4 regions of the Peribacillus sp. B65 genome follow, and region 1 is predicted to be linked to each of the others. Evidence: riboswitches for the same ligand, from Rfam matches in the RefSeq annotation. Region 1 holds a riboswitch; each other region holds the start of a gene.
What was found. A riboswitch is a leader RNA that binds a small molecule or an ion and turns the genes downstream of it on or off. The one in region 1 is predicted to bind thiamine pyrophosphate.

Region 2: linked by a shared signal. The riboswitch ahead of tenA (thiaminase II) and the one ahead of ACSR9O_RS19715 (ABC transporter substrate-binding protein) in region 1 are both predicted to bind thiamine pyrophosphate.
Region 3: linked by a shared signal. The riboswitch ahead of tenA (thiaminase II) and the one ahead of ACSR9O_RS19715 (ABC transporter substrate-binding protein) in region 1 are both predicted to bind thiamine pyrophosphate.
Region 4: linked by a shared signal. The riboswitch ahead of thiC (phosphomethylpyrimidine synthase ThiC) and the one ahead of ACSR9O_RS19715 (ABC transporter substrate-binding protein) in region 1 are both predicted to bind thiamine pyrophosphate.

What each region holds. Positions count from the first base shown of each region.
Region 1 is NZ_CP195840.1:4,046,918-4,052,015, reverse strand. Features, by position in the region: gene ACSR9O_RS19730 (ABC transporter ATP-binding protein) at 1-23, opposite strand, end outside; gene ACSR9O_RS19725 (ABC transporter permease) at 7-789, opposite strand; gene ACSR9O_RS19720 (thiamine-binding protein) at 786-1,070, opposite strand; gene ACSR9O_RS19715 (ABC transporter substrate-binding protein) at 1,082-2,077, opposite strand; TPP riboswitch at 2,211-2,320, opposite strand; gene ACSR9O_RS19710 (TGL-type protein-glutamine gamma-glutamyltransferase) at 2,634-3,461, shown strand; gene rarD (EamA family transporter RarD) at 3,532-4,461, opposite strand; gene ACSR9O_RS19700 (amidohydrolase) at 4,542-5,098, opposite strand, start outside.
Region 2 is NZ_CP195840.1:1,329,411-1,334,508, forward strand. Features, by position in the region: gene ACSR9O_RS06470 (protein kinase domain-containing protein) at 1-206, opposite strand, end outside; gene ACSR9O_RS06475 (hypothetical protein) at 594-776, shown strand; gene ACSR9O_RS06480 (hypothetical protein) at 1,362-1,517, shown strand; TPP riboswitch at 1,881-2,010, shown strand; gene tenA (thiaminase II) at 2,146-2,829, shown strand; gene ACSR9O_RS06490 (ECF transporter S component) at 2,844-3,428, shown strand; gene ACSR9O_RS06495 (ABC transporter ATP-binding protein) at 3,441-4,904, shown strand; gene ACSR9O_RS06500 (energy-coupling factor transporter transmembrane component T family protein) at 4,905-5,098, shown strand, end outside.
Region 3 is NZ_CP195840.1:386,190-391,287, reverse strand. Features, by position in the region: gene thiM (hydroxyethylthiazole kinase) at 1-58, opposite strand, end outside; gene thiD (bifunctional hydroxymethylpyrimidine kinase/phosphomethylpyrimidine kinase) at 65-862, opposite strand; gene thiW (energy coupling factor transporter S component ThiW) at 831-1,352, opposite strand; gene tenA (thiaminase II) at 1,368-2,057, opposite strand; TPP riboswitch at 2,147-2,252, opposite strand; SAM riboswitch class I at 2,410-2,514, shown strand; gene ACSR9O_RS01910 (Fur-regulated basic protein FbpA) at 2,690-2,878, shown strand; gene ACSR9O_RS01905 (aspartyl-phosphate phosphatase Spo0E family protein) at 3,132-3,326, shown strand; gene ACSR9O_RS01900 (GNAT family N-acetyltransferase) at 3,395-3,901, opposite strand; gene ACSR9O_RS01895 (DUF459 domain-containing protein) at 4,123-4,824, shown strand; gene ACSR9O_RS01890 (ABC transporter ATP-binding protein) at 4,867-5,098, opposite strand, start outside.
Region 4 is NZ_CP195840.1:4,536,123-4,541,220, forward strand. Features, by position in the region: gene ACSR9O_RS22190 (histidine phosphatase family protein) at 61-594, shown strand; gene ACSR9O_RS22195 (HAD family hydrolase) at 730-1,518, shown strand; TPP riboswitch at 1,635-1,749, shown strand; gene thiC (phosphomethylpyrimidine synthase ThiC) at 1,885-3,663, shown strand; partial or broken gene ACSR9O_RS22205 (DUF3231 family protein) at 3,955-4,463, opposite strand; gene ACSR9O_RS22210 (hypothetical protein) at 4,566-4,709, opposite strand; gene ACSR9O_RS22215 (spore coat protein) at 4,888-5,098, shown strand, end outside.

The DNA of each region.
Region 1 (5,098 bases):
ACATCTTTAATTTCCAGCTTCATCCTTGCCGCCCTCCTTTCTCTTCCAAGAAACTAAGTATTTCTCCAGGAAGGTGATGATTCCAAAAAAGACCAGGCTCATTCCCATAATGATGAAAATGGCAACAAACACCCGGTCTGTCCTGAACGCAGAGGACGCGAGCGTCATATAAACACCAATCCCCGATTTTGCCCCGAGCCACTCTGAAATAACCGCACCCATTACGCTATAGGTGGCCGAAATTTTCAGGCCGGAGAAAATGAACGGGATTGAGTGAGGAAATTCCAGCTTCCAAAATAACTGGTTTTTCCCCGCTCCCATCATCTTGAAATAATGCTTAAGTTCGTATGGTGTCTGGCGAAAACCGTCCAATGATGCAACCGCAACCGGAAAAAAACATACGAGCGAAATCACTATTAGCTTAGGCAGCATGCCAAAGCCAAACCAGATCACCAATAGCGGGGCCAAAACTATGATAGGTATATTTTGTGATAGTATGAGCAGAGGATAAACCGCGTCCTTCACACCTGGAAATAGGTGTAAGGTTGCAGCAACCAATAAGCCGATGCAGCTACCAATAAAAAAACCCGACAACGCAAGCTCGGTTGTCGATATAAGGTGTCCGTAAAGATTGCGCGACGACTCAATTCCTTCAATGAAAATGGCCGATGGAGCGGGAAGCAGCCATTGTTCAACCTTCAATAAGACTGTCACTGACTCCCAAACTATCAGCAACAATAATAAAAGAAAGAAGGGAGCCCCCTTCTTCCAAATTCCCCTTCCGATCATGCCCGATATTTCTCCGTTAACGTATCCATCGTAATCCCGCTTGGTTGATATAATATTTTCACTTGGGAAATGACATTCGGCGATCCTATTTCAATCATTCTTACATTCATTTTTTCTATCACGGCAAAAAGTTCGGAAAGCTCGCCCTCCATTGTCGTTTCAAGGGGGTGAACCTCATACTTGACACCAGATTCTTCAATGATCTTGATTGCTTCATCGACCATAGGGATGACATTTTCCCCTTTAGGAATAATTTGTATACTAATTAATGAATTGGCCATCGTATTTCCTCCTATTTTGGTAAAAATTCATTGGTAAATGCCTTTTCAGGATCGAAATCACCTTCAAGAAGCTTGTTTTCTGTCATCCAATCACTGTAATTCTTCCAGATTTCCAGTTTTTGTTCACCCCAACGCGGAGCATCATCCTGATACTTGGCTGCAAGCCACTCCTGGCTTTTCTTAACTAGTTTTGCATCAAGATCCGGCGCAGACTTAATTAACATGTCTGCTGCATCAGCAGGATTCTTAATCGCAAACTGGTACCCTTTTGATGCTGCATGAACGAATGCTTTAACAGTTTCGGGATCTTCTTTTATCATCTTTTCATTTGTAGTCAAAACAGGAGTATAGTAATCAAGCTTATCAGAGTATTCGGTTAAGTAAACCATATTAAGCTTTTCATTTCGCAACTCAGCCTCAATGCCTGTCCATCCATAATAAATCCAGGCAAAATCTATATCCCTTTTAACCGAAGTGAAAAAATCCATGTCTCCTGTATTGACTATATCCACTTTATTTACATCCGCATTTTCTTTTTTCATGAGTGAATCAATAATGGCCTTTTCAACCGGAGAACCCCAGCCACCATACGTTTTCCCTTCAAAATCCTTGGGAGTTTTAATGTCCTTTGCCTCAGGGGAAGCGAATCCAGAGGTATTATGCTGGATGACTGCAGCAATCGAAACAATTGGCACGCCCTGCACGCGGGCCTGTGTTATGCCCTCCTGGTAGCTCACGCCAAATTCAGATTTTCCTGAAGCGACAAGCTTATCCGCTCCAGCTTCACCTGGCATGATAATTTCCACATCAAGACCTTGCTCTTTAAAGTAACCTTTTTCCTTTGCAACATACAATCCTGTATGGTTTGTATTCGGTGTCCAATCGAGCACGACCGATACCTTTTTTAATTCTTCATTTTTAGATGCTTCTTCTTTTTCATTAGTTCCGCCTGCACCACATCCAGCCAAAAGGAACAACGAAGTTAACAGTGGTAAGAATTTATTCAAGTTATTATCCTCCTACACATCATATAAGATCCATATGCCGGAACCATAATGGGGCTCCAGGGTCTATTCAAATACTGGATAAAAAGCAAAAAACGCCCGAAGATGAATTCGGACGTTAACATACAAAACAGAAAGTCAGTAATAATATGTTCCCTCCGCTGGCATCACCCAGATCAGGTTCAAAGAGTCAGCATCTAAAGGATGCAATCTCAGCCAGCAGTACTGGCCCCCCTACATTTCTCGCACATATGAACTTTTCTCTCTCATTATATCAATTCATAGGGAAAAGGGAATACTAATTTGCTTCTTATCACTAATTTGAAAGGTATTCCTTACTCTTAAGGATATCTAGCAAAACATCTTTTGGAACGAAAATCATTGAAATCAATGTAATTCTGCCTCTTTTCATTCCAATCATTCTTGACTGCAGCGGTGGCTGACAATTTCTAAATAGTCATTTCTTTGCATGCATTCATATAATGAGCATTATCTGTAGACATTTATGTTTACTGGTTTTATAAACCGTTAATTTAATAAGCAAAAGGTGGATATGATCATGATAAAGATTAATCACAGATGGTTAGATGTCAGTCACATCCAACCAGGAATAGCATCTGCTGAGTCGCTTGAAATTCTCCAATTGCTGGATGAAGATACTAACGTTTTTGAATACCGGAATTTTGGAGAGTTTAATTTCGATATACAGCTGAGGAACCGAGTCATAGAAGCAGCTATTGCGTTGGATAAAAGCGGTCCAGAATTTTCCACACTTGAGGAATCTCAATCCAATCAACAATATTGGCACCTTTCAAAGGATGGCACCTTTACCCTTCAGCCAGGGATTCTCCCTCATGCTGCACTCGTTGACATTTTCATGAATGGAAGGCTTTATGCCTTCGAATGCGGGACAGCAATCGTCGTCACTTTTTTAAAGGCCATTTTGGATTCAATCGGCCCTAGGAATTTCGATTACCTTTTTTCAAACCTATTTTTATATGACTGGCGCCCTCCACAGAACATGGAACTTAATATTCACAAAGGGAGGGATTATTTACCAGGCGATTGTGTTTACTTCATAAACCCTGATCATGACGAGACAACTCCTGAATGGCAAGGTGAAAATGCCATATTATTAGGGAATAACCTCTTTTATGGCCACGGGATCGGGATAACGACGTCACAGGGAATCATCGATGAATTAAATAGCAATAGAAAGCCGTACGCAACCATATCAGCATTCCTGACAACGCATATCATTTTCCTGGATAGTTCCTTCTATAGACAATTCCAACTAAATATCCCCCGAGCAAAGCCCGATCACTGTCCTGCCAGCCTTTCCAATTGTATTGTTTCTGAAATAGGTTCGAAGATTTACCTTTCATGACCTCTTTGTTTTATATACCCGCATAAAAAAATGCTTGGGGAGAGATCTCCTCCCAAGCATTTTTTCTTATTCATGCACCAATATTCCCTTTGCCTTTAAGCCTGCGGGCATTCGCCTGACCCCATTTCGTTATGGATAGTGTATAAACGGCCAAGGCTGACCATATGAACAAAAAGGCTAAAAGATGTGCTTTGGTAAAACTTTCATGATAGATGAATACGCCTATTAATAAAGATAAGGTCGGAGCGATATACTGAAAAATGCCAAGCATCGATAACGGGATCTTCTCCGCCCCTTTCGCAAAATATAAAAGAGGCAAGGCCGTGGCAATCCCGCCGCCCACCAGCAGCAAGCTTGTGCTTCCCGCTGTAAAGAACTGCATTTCTGATTGGTTCATCAAGTAAATCAGGTAACCTAGGGCCAGAGGCGTTACCATCATTGTTTCAAGAGTCAGCCCGATCGCCGCTTCAGCCTTGATCATTTTTTTTGCCAGACCGTATAATCCAAAGGTCATGGCCAAAACAAGAGAGATCCACGGGATCGTGCCGAAATGAATGCCCAGGATCAAGACTCCGATTCCTGCAAGCAGGAATGAAATGATTTGGGCCCCGCTCAATTTTTCTTTTAAGACTATCACTCCCAATAGTACACTGACTAGCGGATTGATATAATATCCAAGGCTCGTGTCGAGGATCCGTCCTGTATTAACGGCCCAGATGAACACTCCCCAATTAGCTGTAACAAGCAGTGACGCCGTAAGTAATGCCACAAAGAGTTTGGGATTTCCCAATATGTTTTTGACATAGACAAGAAACGCCTGCCATTTTTTCATGAACATCAATAAAACCAGCATGAACACGAAAGACCATAATACCCTCTGAGCTAAAATTTCTATTGCACCGACTCCCTGAAGGAACTTCCAGTAAATCGGCACGATTCCCCACATCATGTAAGAAAGGGCTGCATAAATCGCCCCTTCTTTTTGTTCATCCACTTTCATAACAAGCCTTCTTTCCATTTACATTCCTTTATCTAATTCCATCTAACAATTTTGTATTTCCATTTCTTTTTTTGCAACTGTTAATTTTTATCATACATGATTTTATCATCGATGACCGTCATGACCGCCTCAGCTTTTAGGAGGTCATCCGGCGCAACAGCAAAGACATCCAGATTAAACACGGTAAAATCGGCATCGTACCCTTTATTGATCACACCGCGGCGTTTTTCCTGGCCGATTGCTGCAGCACTCCCTTTGGTATACAATGCGAAAGCCTCGTAAACGGAAAGCCTTTCAGACAAGCCATATACGGTATGGTCCTCACTATTGATTTTCATCCTTGTGACAGCTGCATGAATGCCCAAAATTGGATTTAATGGCTCAATGGGTGCATCCGACCCACCCGCACAAATGATGCCCAAATTCAAATAGGTTTTCCAGGCATATGAGGATTCCAACAGATTGGCTGGAACCTTTTCTTCCACCCACGGAAAATCGGACGGGACGAAGCCCGGTTGGATATCAAAGATTAACGGCAGCTTTGCCGCCCGCTGCAACAGCTCCGGCCGGACGATCTGTGCATGGATGAGCCGGTCCCTCTGTCCCTCTTGCGGGGGGAGTGCCTCAATTGCATTCA
Region 2 (5,098 bases), 2.7 Mb from region 1:
TTGGGGATGTTTTTGTGGTTTAACATTCGTAAAATGGAAATTTCATTTTCAAACTGCTTCAGCTCTTTTTTGCTGCGGCGTTTACTTTTCCGGAGTTGCTTGATCACTATATTTTCTTTTTTTTTCAAATCATTGCAAAGATAAATAATACCGTAGCTTCCTGTTCCGATTACAGCTTTTACCTCGTAACGGTAATTCAAAACCACTCCTTTTTTTAAAGGTATATCCACGAAAAATTGGTAGAACTTTCTAAATGTACGCAAAATTGAAACTTTCCTCACCACTTTCATCTATTCAAGTCAAGAACAAAAAAGTCCGTTATTAATTAAGCTGGAAATATGAATGAACATGGATAGTTTAACACTGATTTTTGATAATGCGGTAATGAAAGTCATTTCTTCGGGGAATTCTTTTGATAGTTCACAATTATAAATTTTTCCTGTAATTTCACATTATGAAATTATATGGTTTTTAAAAATATTAAGTTTACTATAATGAATTCATAATAAAAGAGTAGGAGGTGATGAGGTGGATGGGCGCGAGTTGAGAATTTGGGAAATCCCTAACCGGCGTCACAATAGTGAGCTGGTTTGATGGAAAGTTCAAAAGGGGATTACTGTGAATTCTTTTCCTTCGGTTTCCTTGGATCCACCGCTTGCTTTAGTATTCATAAAGAAGCAAAAGCCTGCACTAGCATGAAAGATAAATCTTTTACCATTAATATTTTGTCGGATGAACAGGAAGCCATTGCATGGCAATTTGCGGGCAGCAAATAGGAAACGCTTAAAACCGACTGGGATAACAAGGGAATTTCGCCAAAAATAAATGGAAGTGTTGCCTGGATGGAATGCAAACCATGAGGAGAGTATGATGCTGGTGATCATGTATTGTTCATAGGTGAAATCCAGGAGTTACATTCCGAATATTTGGAAGCGCTTACTTTTTTATCGAGGGAAAATGGGCTCTGCTAAACAGTTTGTAAAAAGTACTTAACAAACCGATGCAAGTAGCCGTCAATGCGGTTAACAAGTAATTTTAATAGTTGAATAAGGAGGGGGGCCGTCATGGGCAGTCCGGATACGGCCTTTAATCCAGTTTATCTTTCAATCTTATATCGGGAATAGGACAAATTGGCGGATCGTTAATTGGAGGGTACTTAGTTGGGAAAATAGGCCATAGAAGAGTACTTTTATCCCTCTGTGCAATGGGTACTGATTGTTTTGTCATATTAGGTTTGACCTCAAATGCAGCATTCTGATCGCTTTTGGAGGTGCCTGTACAGTAGGCACGATGAATTTGGCCAATACGTATATATCCGAGTATTATCCCCGGGAGATAAGGTCCACCGGGATAGTTGGGCCTTGGATTTTGGTAGAATTGGCGCGATTGTTGCCCCGACATTAATAGGATTACTGCTGGCTGCAAACTATTCACCACAAAATGCATTCATGGCCTTCACTGTTCCGAGCATAATGGCTGCCTCGGCGTTATGTGAAAGAGAAGTATGGCAGCTATGATATACTACAGATCGAGCAAAATATTAAAACTAAAAGCAACATCGAATGTATAATATTGTTTTTTAGAGAATAAAAGAATTCACGAGTAAAGTAGCTAAACTCACGAGTAAAGCCGCAAAAATCCCAAGAAAAATCAATTTCACGAGTAAGTAGCTGAATTCACGAGTAAAACAGTAGAATTCACGAGGAAATTACGTAATGAAACCCATTGATTAAAGTGCCGTTAAACTGCCGGGTAACTGGTGTATATGCAAGATTGAAAGGTTAGTAACCCTAAATCATTAAGTTGAAAACTTTTTCTAATACGTTTGACAATTGGATTTATCGTGTTAATATAAAGGCAAATGAAATTTAATATACAATTTGTACCACTAGGGGTGCTTTATAGGTGAAAGTTGATTTTTACCGCAGAAGCTGAGATTAAAGTATGACTTTAAGACCCTTAGAACCTGATCTGGTTTATACCAGCGTAGGGAAGTGGGGTCTGGAACAATACGTTTCTGTATTATTTCAAGTACAACCACTTTCTTTACGTTTAAGAAAGTGGTTTTTTGTTTGCAAAAAAAGGGGTGATAAAAGTTTTTTTCCGTAACATTCATTCAAAAAATATAATTTGGAGGTAATGGTCATGAAGTTTTCAGAGGAAATTCGTCAGGAAGTGGATCACATTTGGGAAGCTAGCTTTAATCACCCGTTTGTTGCAGGAATAGGAGATGGCACATTGCCATTGGAGTGTTTCCGTTTCTATGTTATGCAAGATTCCTATTATTTATCTCATTTTGCTAGGGTTCAAGCTTTAGGAGCAGTTAAAGCTACTGATTTACATACAACAAGCAGGCTTGCCGGCCATGCACAAGGAACATATGAAGCGGAGTTGAAGCTTCATGAGAATTTTTCTGAGAGATTAGGGATCACAAAAGAAGAACGGGATAATTTCAAACCAGCCCCGACCGCTTATGCTTATACTTCCCATATGTATCGTGCGGCTTATTCGGGACATTTAGGAGATGTTATTGCAGCTATCTTGCCGTGTTACTGGCTTTATTATGAAATAGGTGAAAAGCTGCAAGGGTGCATGCCGGAGGAGCCGATTTATCAAGAATGGATAGCGGCTTACGGAGGGGAGTGGTTCCGCACTTTGGTGGAAGAACAAATTGCGAGGCTTGATGAGATTGCTGAAAAAGTGACAGACGAAGATAAGGAAAGAATGAAAGAGCATTTTATCCTCAGCAGCCAATATGAATACTCATTTTGGGAAATGGCTTATCGTTTAGAGACATGGCCTGTGCATAAGGAAACACTAGAAGTATAAAGGGGAATGAAACAATGAAAAAAGGTTTGAAATTAACGGACATATTGGTCACGATCGTGATTGCGGTAGCATTTGGAATCGTTTATATCCTTTGGGGTTCGATTTATTATTCCGTTAAACCGTTAGGATTACATCTGGATCAACTTATTTATGGAATGTGGTTTATAGCTGGCCCCGTCGCCTTTTTAATTTTACGGAAACCGGGTGTGGCACTTTTAGCGGAGATAGCTGCAGCTTCCGGGGAGTTCTTCCTTGGTTCACCATGGGGGCTGACCGTACTGTTATATGGGGTGGTACAAGGTTTGTTCGCGGAACTGGTGTTCATGGCTTTCAAATATAAAAAATTCAATATGCCGGTGGCCGTTTTAGCTGCGATAGCTTCCTGCCTGGCATCAGTTATTATGGATTTTGCATACGGGGAAATAGGTGCGCTTTCAACTTGGAATCTATCGTTATTCATGATAGCGAGGTTTGTGGGTTCCATATTCTTTGCAGGTGTGACCGCTTATTATCTAGTTAAAGTCCTGGAAGCAACAGGAGTAACAAATCTTGTGCGTCCGGTTTCAAATAAAGATTATGCAGAACTGGATCAAAAGTAGAGGTTGAGGGCCATGGAACCAATCGTTTCTGTTGAAAAGTTAAGAATGAAATATCCCGGTGATGAATCTTTGATATTCAAGGACCTATCATTAACGTTTGATCAAGGAGAAAAAGTGCTATTGTTGGGGCCATCAGGTTGTGGTAAGTCGACCCTTTTACAAGTGTTAAGCGGATTGATTCCGAATTCCATCGAAGTACCGATGAAAGCGGAAAAATTGAAATGCCCTTCTTCGTGGGGGTATGTTTTTCAAGATCCTGATAGTCAGTTTTGCATGCCATTTGCCGATGAGGAAATTGCCTTCGTCCTTGAGAATCTTTCCGTCCCTAAAGAAGAAATGAAAGAGAAGATTCAAAATCATTTCCTTAAAGTAGGTTTGAACTTGGGCCATACAAGTATTGAAACATTATCAGGCGGGATGAAACAGCGTCTGGCAATCGCTTCAGTATTGGCCCTTGAACCAGAAGTGATATTTTTAGATGAGCCAACCGCCATGCTTGATCCGGAAGGAACGAAAGAAATCTGGGAATTGCTGAAGGAAGTCGGACGAGACAAAACGGTTATTATCGTCGAGCATAAAATTGACCATGTTTTAGAATTCATCGAACGAATCGTGCTTTTTAACGATGATGGTCAAATCATAGCTGATGGTCCAAGAGACACCATTCTTTCACTATATAAAAATGAAATGAAGGAATCTGGAATTTGGTTTCCAGGTGTTTGGGGTGAATATATACAGAATTATGCACCGATTCGGGAACACCCATTTACAGATGATTCACCTCTTATGAATGTGCAAGGCTTTAGCGGTTTTCGGAATAAAGAGGAAAAAATCAAGGTTGACGAGCTGAAGGTCCATTCAGGTGAATGGATTGTAATCAGGGGTGAAAATGGCGCGGGGAAGAGTACACTTTTGCATGCACTGATGCAGTTCATAAAAACGAATGGTAAGTATGAATTATTGGGAACACCGATTAAAAAGGTGAAAAATCCAACGGATCATATGACGTTTGTCTTTCAAAATCCTGAGTTTCAGTTCGTTGCAAATACTGTATACGAAGAGATTGCTTATTCATTGCGAATTGATAAAAGGCCGCAACAAGAAATAGATGAGAGAGTCCGCTCATTGCTTAAAGTGTTCCGCCTGGAGGCACATCGGGATAAACACCCGTTTCAATTATCAATGGGTCAAAAGCGTCGCTTAAGCGTAGCCGCCTCAATCGTAATAGACAAAAAAATCATTCTCCTGGATGAGCCAACCTTTGGCCAAGATTCGAAAAATACCTTTGCATTACTGGAATGGTTTGAGGAATATCGAAGGCGTGGAATAACAGTGATCATGGTAACTCATGATGATCATATTTCAAAAAACTTTGCAACCAGGATCTGGACGGTTAAGGATGGAAACGTAATAAGTGATGAAAACATTGTGCAATCAGGATTTGTGGAGACCAAAGTTAAAAGGAGTGTCATGTAGATGAATGATTCAAATGCAGAAACATGGCTATATAGAATTAATCCAAGCCTTAAACTTGGTGTACTGATTGTGTTATGCATCGTGGCGTTATTCATTCATGACCTGAATTATATGTTGAATATCACCATTGGCGTATTACTTTTATTTTTGTTTTTTACCGGGCATTCGATAAAACGCATCTTACTTTTGTCGAT
Region 3 (5,098 bases), 3.7 Mb from region 1:
GGACGAGTGGTTTTCTTTCTTTTACCTTCACGAATAAATCGGCTGCGGAAACCTTCATATTAAGTCACTCCGTTCTTTTTTTTGAATATGAATGAAAATGATGGACAGGACCATGACCTTTACCGATTGAAAAACTATTGCGTATCGCTTCAGAAATATAAGTCTTGGCCTGTTCGATCGACTCTTGCAAGGGCAGTCCATTTGCCAGGTTTGATGTTATGGCGGATGATAGGGTACAGCCCGTACCATGAGTGTTTTTTGTATGTATGCGCTCTCCCTTGATCCAGTGGAAGTCAGTCCCATCATAATAAAGATCATTTGGATTTCCCGCTGCATGGCCCCCTTTAAGTAAAACGGCTTTGGGACCCATTTCTTGTATTGAAATGCATGCCTTGTAGAAATCTTGTTTCGTCCGAATCGACAAGCCAGTAAGCACTTCCGCTTCCGGTACATTTGGTGTTACAAGTGTTGCAAATGGAAGTAAGTCCATTTTTAAGGCGGAGACAGCCTTTTCGTCGAGCAAATGGTGGCCGCTTTTGGAAATCATGACAGGGTCAAGGATAACGATGGCAGGCATGAAGGTTTTAAGGGACGCAGCGACTGTTTCCACGATTTCTTTTGATCCAAGCATGCCTATTTTTACTGCATCGACAGGAATATCTTCAAATATAGCTGCAATTTGGTCCGATATGATAGCTGTTTCAATTGGCTGTACTGAACGGACTTCCATTGTATTTTGTGCGGTTACGGCTGTTATGGCAGACATTCCAAAGACCCCATGTGCAGAAAATGTTTTTAAATCCGCTTGTATTCCAGCACCGCCTCCTGAATCAGAGCCGGCGATGGTTAATGCTGTTTTCATAAAAAAACCCCTTCATATAATTATTTTTTAAAAGTATTTTAAGTAATATGAAAGCTAGAATCGCACCTGCGAATGAACTGAGCATAAAAGCCGGTAAAAAACCAAAAAGAGCAGCTTTTTCTCCTAATAGGAGGATGGCAAGTGGATAACAGGCCATGGAACCGAGAATGCCGGTCCCGATCACTTCACCTAAACAAGCGAATTTTAAGCTTTGTGTTTTTCGATAAAGGATGGCAGCCAAAAGTGCACCGATCATGCTCCCGGGAAAGGCGAATATTGAACCGGTACCAGACATGTTTCTAATGATGGAAACTAGGAAAGCTTGTGTCACAGCATAAGCAGGCCCCAATAGAACGGCCGTGAGGACATTTGCCAGATGCTGAATAGGAAAGACCTTTGCAAATCCTGCAGGGATGAAAATAAATGAACTGGTCAGCGTCGTTATAGCCGTTATCATGGCAGTCAACGTCAGTTTCTTGATAGGATTCATCATCATGTCTGCGACCTACAGCGGCCAATCCTGCTCATTTTGAACCATATCCCAGAATAAATATTCATACCGGGAAGTAACCAAAAAGTGCTTTTCTAATCTAAGAAGTTCCTTTTCTGGCATGCCTTCCGTCAATTCTTCCAACAATGCGATCAGCCACTTGTGTGCTTCCCCGAATTCAGGTGATGAATAGGACCTTATCCAATCTGCGTAGCGATTGTTTTCCAATGCTGCTCCATTTTGTTCTTTTAATAGCAAACCGATTTCATAGTAATCCCAAGCGCATGGCAGGAGACAGGCGATCAAGTCTGCCAATGTCCCATGCTGAGCTGCATTTAGCATGTAACCTGTATAGGCTAGAGTGGTGGGAGTAGGTTCTGTTTCTTCCAATTCCTTGGAACTGATCCCGAATTCGGAAGCATACTGCCGATGGATATCCATTTCCACTTGAAGGGTTTCATTTAAAATACTCGCAAACTTTGCCATGGTTTCGATGTTATGGGCTTTGATGACACCTAAAGCAAAGAGCTTGGAATAATCCATGAGATAGATATAGTCCTGCTTCATGTAATAGGCAAATTTCTTTTCAGGAAGCGTACCATTTCCAATTGCTTGGACAAAGGGATGTGAATGATTCCTTTTCCAAATCTCTTTTGCCCGTGCATGAAGTCTATCACTGAATGTTTCTGTTTTAATATTCTCCATTGTTCATCCTCCTTTAGAATGGTTCCCCTAGATAATGAAAAACCCCGTTCCTGAATACGGAACGGGGTAGATGGATATAGTCTGTAAATGGACGATATCATCCACTTCCCTCCGCCGGTATGAGCCGGTTCAGGTTCAAAGGGTCCGGAAACTATTTCCATCTCAGTCTTAAAAAAGACTCCCCTAGTGGTGTGAATTGTATGTAATTACTGACATCATATCAGAAAGACAAGAAAATGCAACCCGTATTTGAAGAGGGAGCATGTAATGTCCAGGAAAAAAGGGAGAACCAGGTAATTGACTTTTGATAATTATTAGGGTAGAATCATTTCTACATCATTTATATATCGAATTCTTATCCAGAGAGGTGGAGGGACTTGGCCCAAAGAAACCTCGGCAGCGGACCCATTTTGGGAACTGTGCTAAATCCAACAAGCATATGCTTGGAAGATAAGAAGAGCCGTACGGACACAGTCAGCCTCTTCTTGAATTAGAAGGGGCTTTTATTTTTGGGAAATAACGTTTAGTGACATAATAGAAAAGGTATATATAATTTGGTGAAAATCAAACAAGTTGATAAAGTTAGCTAACTAGAAGCAGGCTCTAGGATGACTAGGAAAGGAGCCATTTACATGGCAGAATTATTTAAGAGGATTGAACAGAGGAAGGCAAAGCTCATTGAAGAGCTATTGGCCAATGGAGTATACAAAACCTCTGATGAAAGGCACCTTTATGATGCCCCATTAAAAGTGCTTGAAGATGAATATAAGATTGTTATAAATAGACCTAATAACGAGTCACCTTCTGAATGGATGACATAGTAAGCGATGGACTATATTTTGGGCTCTTGGATAAGGGATATGATGTAAGCATTCACAGTATACACTAGTGGATGCTTTTTTGCGTTTAATAGAAAATGACATAAAATATACATAATTAAAGAATAAAGTAGGTGTTTTGTCACATTTTACCTATAAAATAACACATTTTATTTCTGAAAAATAGTTGATTTTAACTAGTAGTTTAATTATGATGAAAGTGTAAAAAAATTGAATAAATGGGAGGTGTCATATAATGCCTTGCCGTAAAGTAACTATAGAAAGGGTAGAAGAAAAGAGACAGGAAATGATCAAATTGGCAGCAAGTTACGGCTTAACAAGTCTGCTTACTGTTCAGGCCAGTCAAGAATTGGATACGCTATTAAATGCGTTAGCAAGTAAAAGAGAGTCAGAATATTTTTCCCTCCAAAACGCATATCGGTATTTTTAAATTAGCCAATTCGACCTGTATTAATTTGAAAAAGCTACTGCTCAAGGCAATAGCTCTAAAAAATTATATTAAATATCGACACGTTTACCAAGAATGATCAAATCCCGCTCAATGCCATCCAGCTCGGCAACTTGAGGTAAATGTGCCCATTCTTCAAACCCGAATTTGGAAAAAAGCTTAAGGCTAGGTATATTGTGGGCGAAAATGAAACCCAATATAGTCTTAATACCTAATTTTGGACTCAATTCAATTGCCTTTTGAATCGAAATTTGTCCGATTCCTTTTCCCCGGAAATAATCATCAATATAAATGCTGATTTCGGCAGTGGAATTATATGCCGGTCGGCCATAGAAGGATTGAAAGCTCATCCATCCAGCAGTTTTCCCTTCTATAGTAATGATATATAGCGGTCTACTTTCTGAATGATGTTCCTCAAACCATTTAACCCTCGATTGGACGGATACAGGCTCTGTATCTGCCGTGACCATTCTTGAAGCAATTGTCGAATTATATATTTCAACAATTCTGGGTAAATCAGATAGTTCTGCCTCTCTAAACTCTATGTGCTCTTCCATGATGTAATCTCCTAACTATCATTTATTCAATCTCCAGAATGAAGGGTAATCCCGTTTTTTTGTTTAAGGGACGGTGAATTGAAACCCAATCCATTGAAAGTTTTTTATTATCATACACTTTTTACTCTTTATCTGACAATTCCTTTTTTATGTTAAGTCTGCAGATTTTTTGGGTATGTAAAGGATTAAATACTTCTAGTAAAAAGGCAGAGGAGAACCAAATGAAAAAATTGTCAGTTTTTTTGATTATAGTACTGGTTATATGTTTTGTTGCATATGAATTTCAGGCCTCGGAGTCGGAAGATGTGCAAAGGGTGATGGCTTTTGGAGATTCGTTAACCTATGGAAAAGGGGATAAGGATGGAGAAGGATATATAGAAGGCCTGGAGGATGAATTGAATAACCCGGAATCGGAACAAAAAGTGAGTTTTTGGAATTACGGTATAAAAGGCCAGGAAACGGATGGGGTGATGAAACAGCTTGATGATTACCGCATTAAAACGAAACTTGATGAAGCCGATACTTTCATCGTTTATATCGGAACGAATGACTTGATCAATAGTAACGGCGGGGACTTGGAGAAAATAAGTGATCGAAAAATCAATGAGGGTAAACGGGAGTATATCAGCCATCTGAAAAAGATTACGTCAACACTCATAAAGGCAAACGATAAAGCTGATATTTTGGTAGTGGGACTATATAACCCAATTAAAGGAAATCAAAAACTTGAAAAGCATATTCGCGATTATAACCAGTCAATAAAGGGAATAGCGGATAAAGACAATAGGATGTTATTCATTCCTACGAATGATCTTTTTGAAGATAAAAAGAAATCAGAGTATTTCAGTGATAAGTTACATCCGAATGAAAAAGGGTATCAGCTCATTGCGAATCGGGTTTTGGAAAGTTATGATTTCAAATGAAAGCAAAAATGCACAGAAAGGCATTCTGTGCATTCTTGCTTTCTAGGAATTTAATATGGCTTTTAGTTGAGGGAACTGCAAGTCATGGAGCTGCTTGTATCTGCCATTGTTTTGCAATAACTGTTCATGTGTTCCTTTTTCATGAACCTGCCCTTTTTCCAGAACGATTATTTGATCGGCATCATGAATGGTCGATAAACGATGTGCAATCACAATTGAAGTCCGGTTTATCAATAAACGTGACAAAGCTTCCTGTATCAAATGCTCGGATTCT
Region 4 (5,098 bases), 490 kb from region 1:
TGATAAGGGCTGTTTACAAGAAAAAGAAACGTATATTTTAAAAGATAAAAAGGAGAAGATATGAAAATTGGTTTGGTACGGCATTTTAAGGTGGCACATGAATTTCCTACTGGGAGATCTGTGACGGCGGATGATATGAAGCAATGGTTTAAGGACTATGATGCAGCGGATATTATTTATGGAACGACTTTATTTGGCGCGGAGGAATGGGAGGAGTGTTATTGCAGTGATATGTCGAGAGCTGTCAAGACAGCGGAACATATCTATCCAGGTCCGGTTCACCGGATGGAGGAGCTGCGGGAAATACCTTCCCCGCCTCTTAAAGGAAGGGTAAAGCTGCCATTCATCCTTTGGGCCATCTGGATTCGTTGCTGCTCGGTGTTAAACAAGCAGACAAGGGCGGAAATTAAGATCGCAGAGCGAAGGATCAATAAAGTATTGGATGAAGTCTTTGCAAAGGGGGAAAGGGATGTTTTGATCGTGAGTCATGCCGCCCTCATGGTATATATGAGGAAAGAGCTGATCCGACGGGGGTTCACCGGTCCCAAATTCAAGATTGCCAGTAATGGAAAGCTGTATGTATTTGAAAGATGATAAGTGGATAAGGGTTTCCCACTAGAAAAGGTAAGTCATTTTCCGAATAGTTATTCTTTTTTTATTGGTTGTGGTTTATTATTGTAATAGTGTAATTTTTACGAATTCAATAATAGGGAAAGAGGGGTGGACATTTTGCTGAAGGCAGTTTTTTTTGATTTAGATGATACATTACTATGGGATCAGAAAAGTGTAAAAGAGGCTTTTGTGGCCACATGTGAAGTGGCCAAGGAGAAATATGATCTGAATGTCGAGGATTTTGAAGAAGCTGTGCGAAAGGAAGCGCGTGAGCTTTATTCTTCTTACGATACATATGCATTCACCCAAATGATCGGAATCAACCCATTTGAGGGGCTATGGGGAAATTTTCAGGATGATCATGATGAATTCAGGAAGATGGCCGGGATTGCACCGGCTTATCGGAAAGAAGCGTGGACGAGAGGGTTATTGGCATTAGGGATCGATGACCCGGATTTTGGACTTGAACTGGCAGAACGTTTCCCTGCGGAGAGACGCAAAAAGCCATTTATCTATGAAGAAACATTCCGTGTTCTGGATGAATTAAAAGGGAAGTATCAGTTGCTATTGCTTACGAACGGATCTCCTGAGCTGCAAAATACCAAACTTGAAATTACGCCTGAACTGGTTCCTTATTTCGACCAAATCGTGATTTCAGGCGCATTTGGAAGAGGTAAACCGGATGCCTCCATTTTTGAGCATGCTTTGGGGATCATGGAGCTTGATAAGGATGAAGTATTGATGGTCGGCGATAATTTAATGACGGATATCCTTGGAGCATCACGGGTAGGCATAAAGTCGGTTTGGATAAATCGCCATGATAAGGAACGGAATGAAGTGATTCCAACCTATGAAATCAAGCATTTAGAGGAGCTTTACCCTATCCTTGAGAGCCTGGGAAATTAATGAACGGCTCTTCTTCAAATAATAAATTTTGGATAGTTGTAATGAAAATATTAGGTCTTTCAAATTATTTACAGAATGCAAAGGGTGAGATATAGTTACCCTGTAATCAATTAAATTATTCAGACTAGGGGTGTCCAATAAAAGTTGGGCTGAGAGAGAAGCGCTTAAGCTTCTTAACCCTCAGGACCTGATCTGGTTCATACCAGCGTGGGGAAGTTAGAATCTACTAAACAATGACATTTCAATTGGTCATTTCTGTAGCCATACTAACGTTAGCCAGGTCTTAAATATGAGATCTGGCTTTTTCGTGCGAAATGGATTGGATTTTGTCCTTTTTAAATGAACTTAAAAAGGAGAAATGAAATCATGATGAGTAATTCAGTAAATGACATGAACGTTTCAATTATGTCCAGTTTTGCCGGGAGTAAAAAAGTGTATGTTGAGGGATCTAGACCCGATATTAGGGTGCCCATGCGTGAAATTAAGCTAAGTCCGACTACAGGTTCATTCGGCGAAGAGGAGAATCCGCCTTTACGAGTATATGACACAAGCGGCTTTTATACGGATTCAGAATATCCCATTGATATTCATAAAGGTCTTGCCCCGATTAGACGCAGCTGGGTTCTGGAAAGGGAAGATGTTGAAGAGTATGAAGGGCGTGAAATAAAGCCCGAAGATAACGGGTATAAAAAAGAGTCACAAACGAAAGCAGAAATTTTTCCGGGATTGAAAAGAAAACCATTGCGTGCAGCGAAAGGGCAAAACGTAACCCAACTCCATTATGCCCGAAAAGGTATCATAACTCCTGAGATGGAATTCATCTCGATCAGGGAAAATGTAGCCCCTGATTTTGTAAGAGATGAGGTAGCTAGCGGGAGGGCGATCATTCCGGCGAATATTAACCATCCTGAAAGTGAGCCCATGATCATTGGACGTAATTTTCATGTGAAAATAAATGCGAATATTGGAAATTCCGCTGTTAGTTCATCGATTGAAGCAGAAGTGGAGAAAATGACTTGGGCTACACGTTGGGGTGCAGACAACATAATGGATCTTTCCACCGGTAAGAATATTCACACGACCCGGGAATGGATTATCAGGAATTCTCCTGTGCCAGTTGGGACGGTTCCGATATATCAAGCATTGGAAAAAGTGAATGGAGTCGCGGAAGATTTAAATTGGGAAGTTTTCCGGGATACATTAATCGAGCAGGCTGAGCAAGGTGTGGATTACTTCACGATACACGCCGGAGTGCTTTTGCGATACATTCCCATGACAGCAAAGCGAGTTACGGGAATCGTTTCCCGGGGGGGCTCCATCATGGCACAATGGTGCTTGGCCCACCACCAAGAAAGTTTTCTCTATACTCACTTTGAAGAGATTTGTGAAATCATGAAGGCGTATGATGTCTCTTTCTCATTAGGTGACGGCCTCCGTCCTGGCTCCATTGCAGATGCAAACGATGAGGCTCAATTCGCTGAATTGGAAACACTTGGGGAACTGACGAAGATTGCTTGGAAGCACGATGTTCAAGTCATGGTGGAGGGACCCGGTCACGTACCGATGCATTTGATTAAAGAAAATATGGATAAGCAGCTGGAAGTCTGTCAAGAAGCACCATTCTATACCCTGGGACCATTGACAACGGATATAGCTCCTGGATACGATCATATCACTTCTGCGATTGGTGCTGCCATGATTGGATGGTTTGGAACGGCCATGCTTTGTTATGTGACACCGAAAGAGCATTTGGGGCTTCCGAATAAAGAGGATGTTCGTGTAGGGGTCATTACTTATAAAATTGCAGCCCACGCAGCTGATCTTGCTAAAGGCCATCCCCAGGCACGAAAACGGGATGATGCCCTTTCGAAGGCTAGATTCGAATTTCGTTGGAGAGATCAATTCAATCTTTCCCTCGATCCTGAAAGGGCAGTTGAATATCACGATGAAACACTACCGGCTGAAGGTGCCAAAACAGCCCATTTCTGTTCAATGTGCGGACCCAAATTCTGCAGTATGAGGATTTCTCAAGACATCCGTGATTTGGCGAAGGAAAAGGGTCTGGGCTTTGAGTCGGTAATCGATGAAGGTCTTAAAGAAAAAGCGAATGAATTTAGGAAAACGGACGGGGAAATCTATTTATGATTCCGATGAGAGGGAGAATTCGATGAATCGGGTAATCCAAATAAAAGTTGAAATGAAACAGTTGGAAACTCAATTGGAACAACTGAAAAGGGAGCTGAACATTTTTCGCGAGAAGTGTAATCATGAATTTGTAAAAACTGATTATAGTCAACAATGCACAAAGTGCCACTTAATCGAAAGTCTGCAATGGTAATGATTCCTTAATCGTCCTTTCATTATCGGAATTAACCCCTTAATCATGTTGGGCATCCAATCACGATGTCAACATGATTAGGGGATATTTGATTATATTTACATGCTTGTTTTATTAATATGAAGAGGAGGAGGGACAGCCAGCCTTTTTCCTTATTCAATCTTAGGAAGTCAGCACCCAATGCAGCTTTATTCGTATGGAATTGTGCGAACATCTGTGCAATATCTTCTCTGATGCATTGACCCATGATTTGGCTGCAAGCAACTAATCCTGCATTAATATCGATTGATACTGAAGCAGAGATTTCAGGATCTTGAAAACGTGCCCCGACTGGAATATCCTCCAAATTAGCTTTAGGCCTTTCAGGTGGTGACGGAGGCAGTCCTACGTTATTTTCTTTTAATAATGATTCAAGTTGGTCATGTTCCTGTTTCCCTTGATTGATCACTTCAACAAGTAATTTATGCTGGCCCTTGTCGCCAGTATGATTAAGCATAGTTTGATGACAGGCAATCAGTCCTTTTGTAGTTGTTAGAAATGCCCATGTTCCAAATACCTCTCCGTAATGCATTGGCTCTTCTTTCGGATTACCGCTTAAAATTCCCATAACCATCCTCCTTGAAATTCACTATTTAACGGATTTAAGTTACCCTGAGTTCATCCAAGTATGCATTGTTGATGTTTGTGAAATGTTAGAGGGCTTTAACGCTTAACCTTTTATTCCTTGTAGCCATTCTTGATAACATTCATCACAGAGCATTTCATTTCTATCCGTGTCAGAAACTTGAAACGTTACCACATGGATTTTTTTTTCTTCCGTAACATCACTACAATAGAAGCATTGATGTGTCATTGGAAATCCTCCCATACATATAAAGTGTCTATAGTTTAAAACGCCACGTTTTTTTTATACAGAAAACATGATGCAGCAGCTTATTGGTCTTCTTGGAAGAGTTTAGATTGAATAATCCAGTTGGGGTTTAACATACTAAACTTGTTCGCATCATTGATAAAACGAGGAGGGAAATACAATGCAAAACCAATATCAACAAGGTCAAGTACACCAGAACATGCAAACGGGTGCCATTCCCCCACAAATGAATCACGGTGGTCACGAAGTATTCGATGTACATGAAGTGTTGTCGGGAACGATTGGTACTTTAAACACGTATACTCTTTTGCGTCAGCATATTCAGGATCAGGAATTACTTGATATTCTGGATCGTCAATATCAGTTCATCC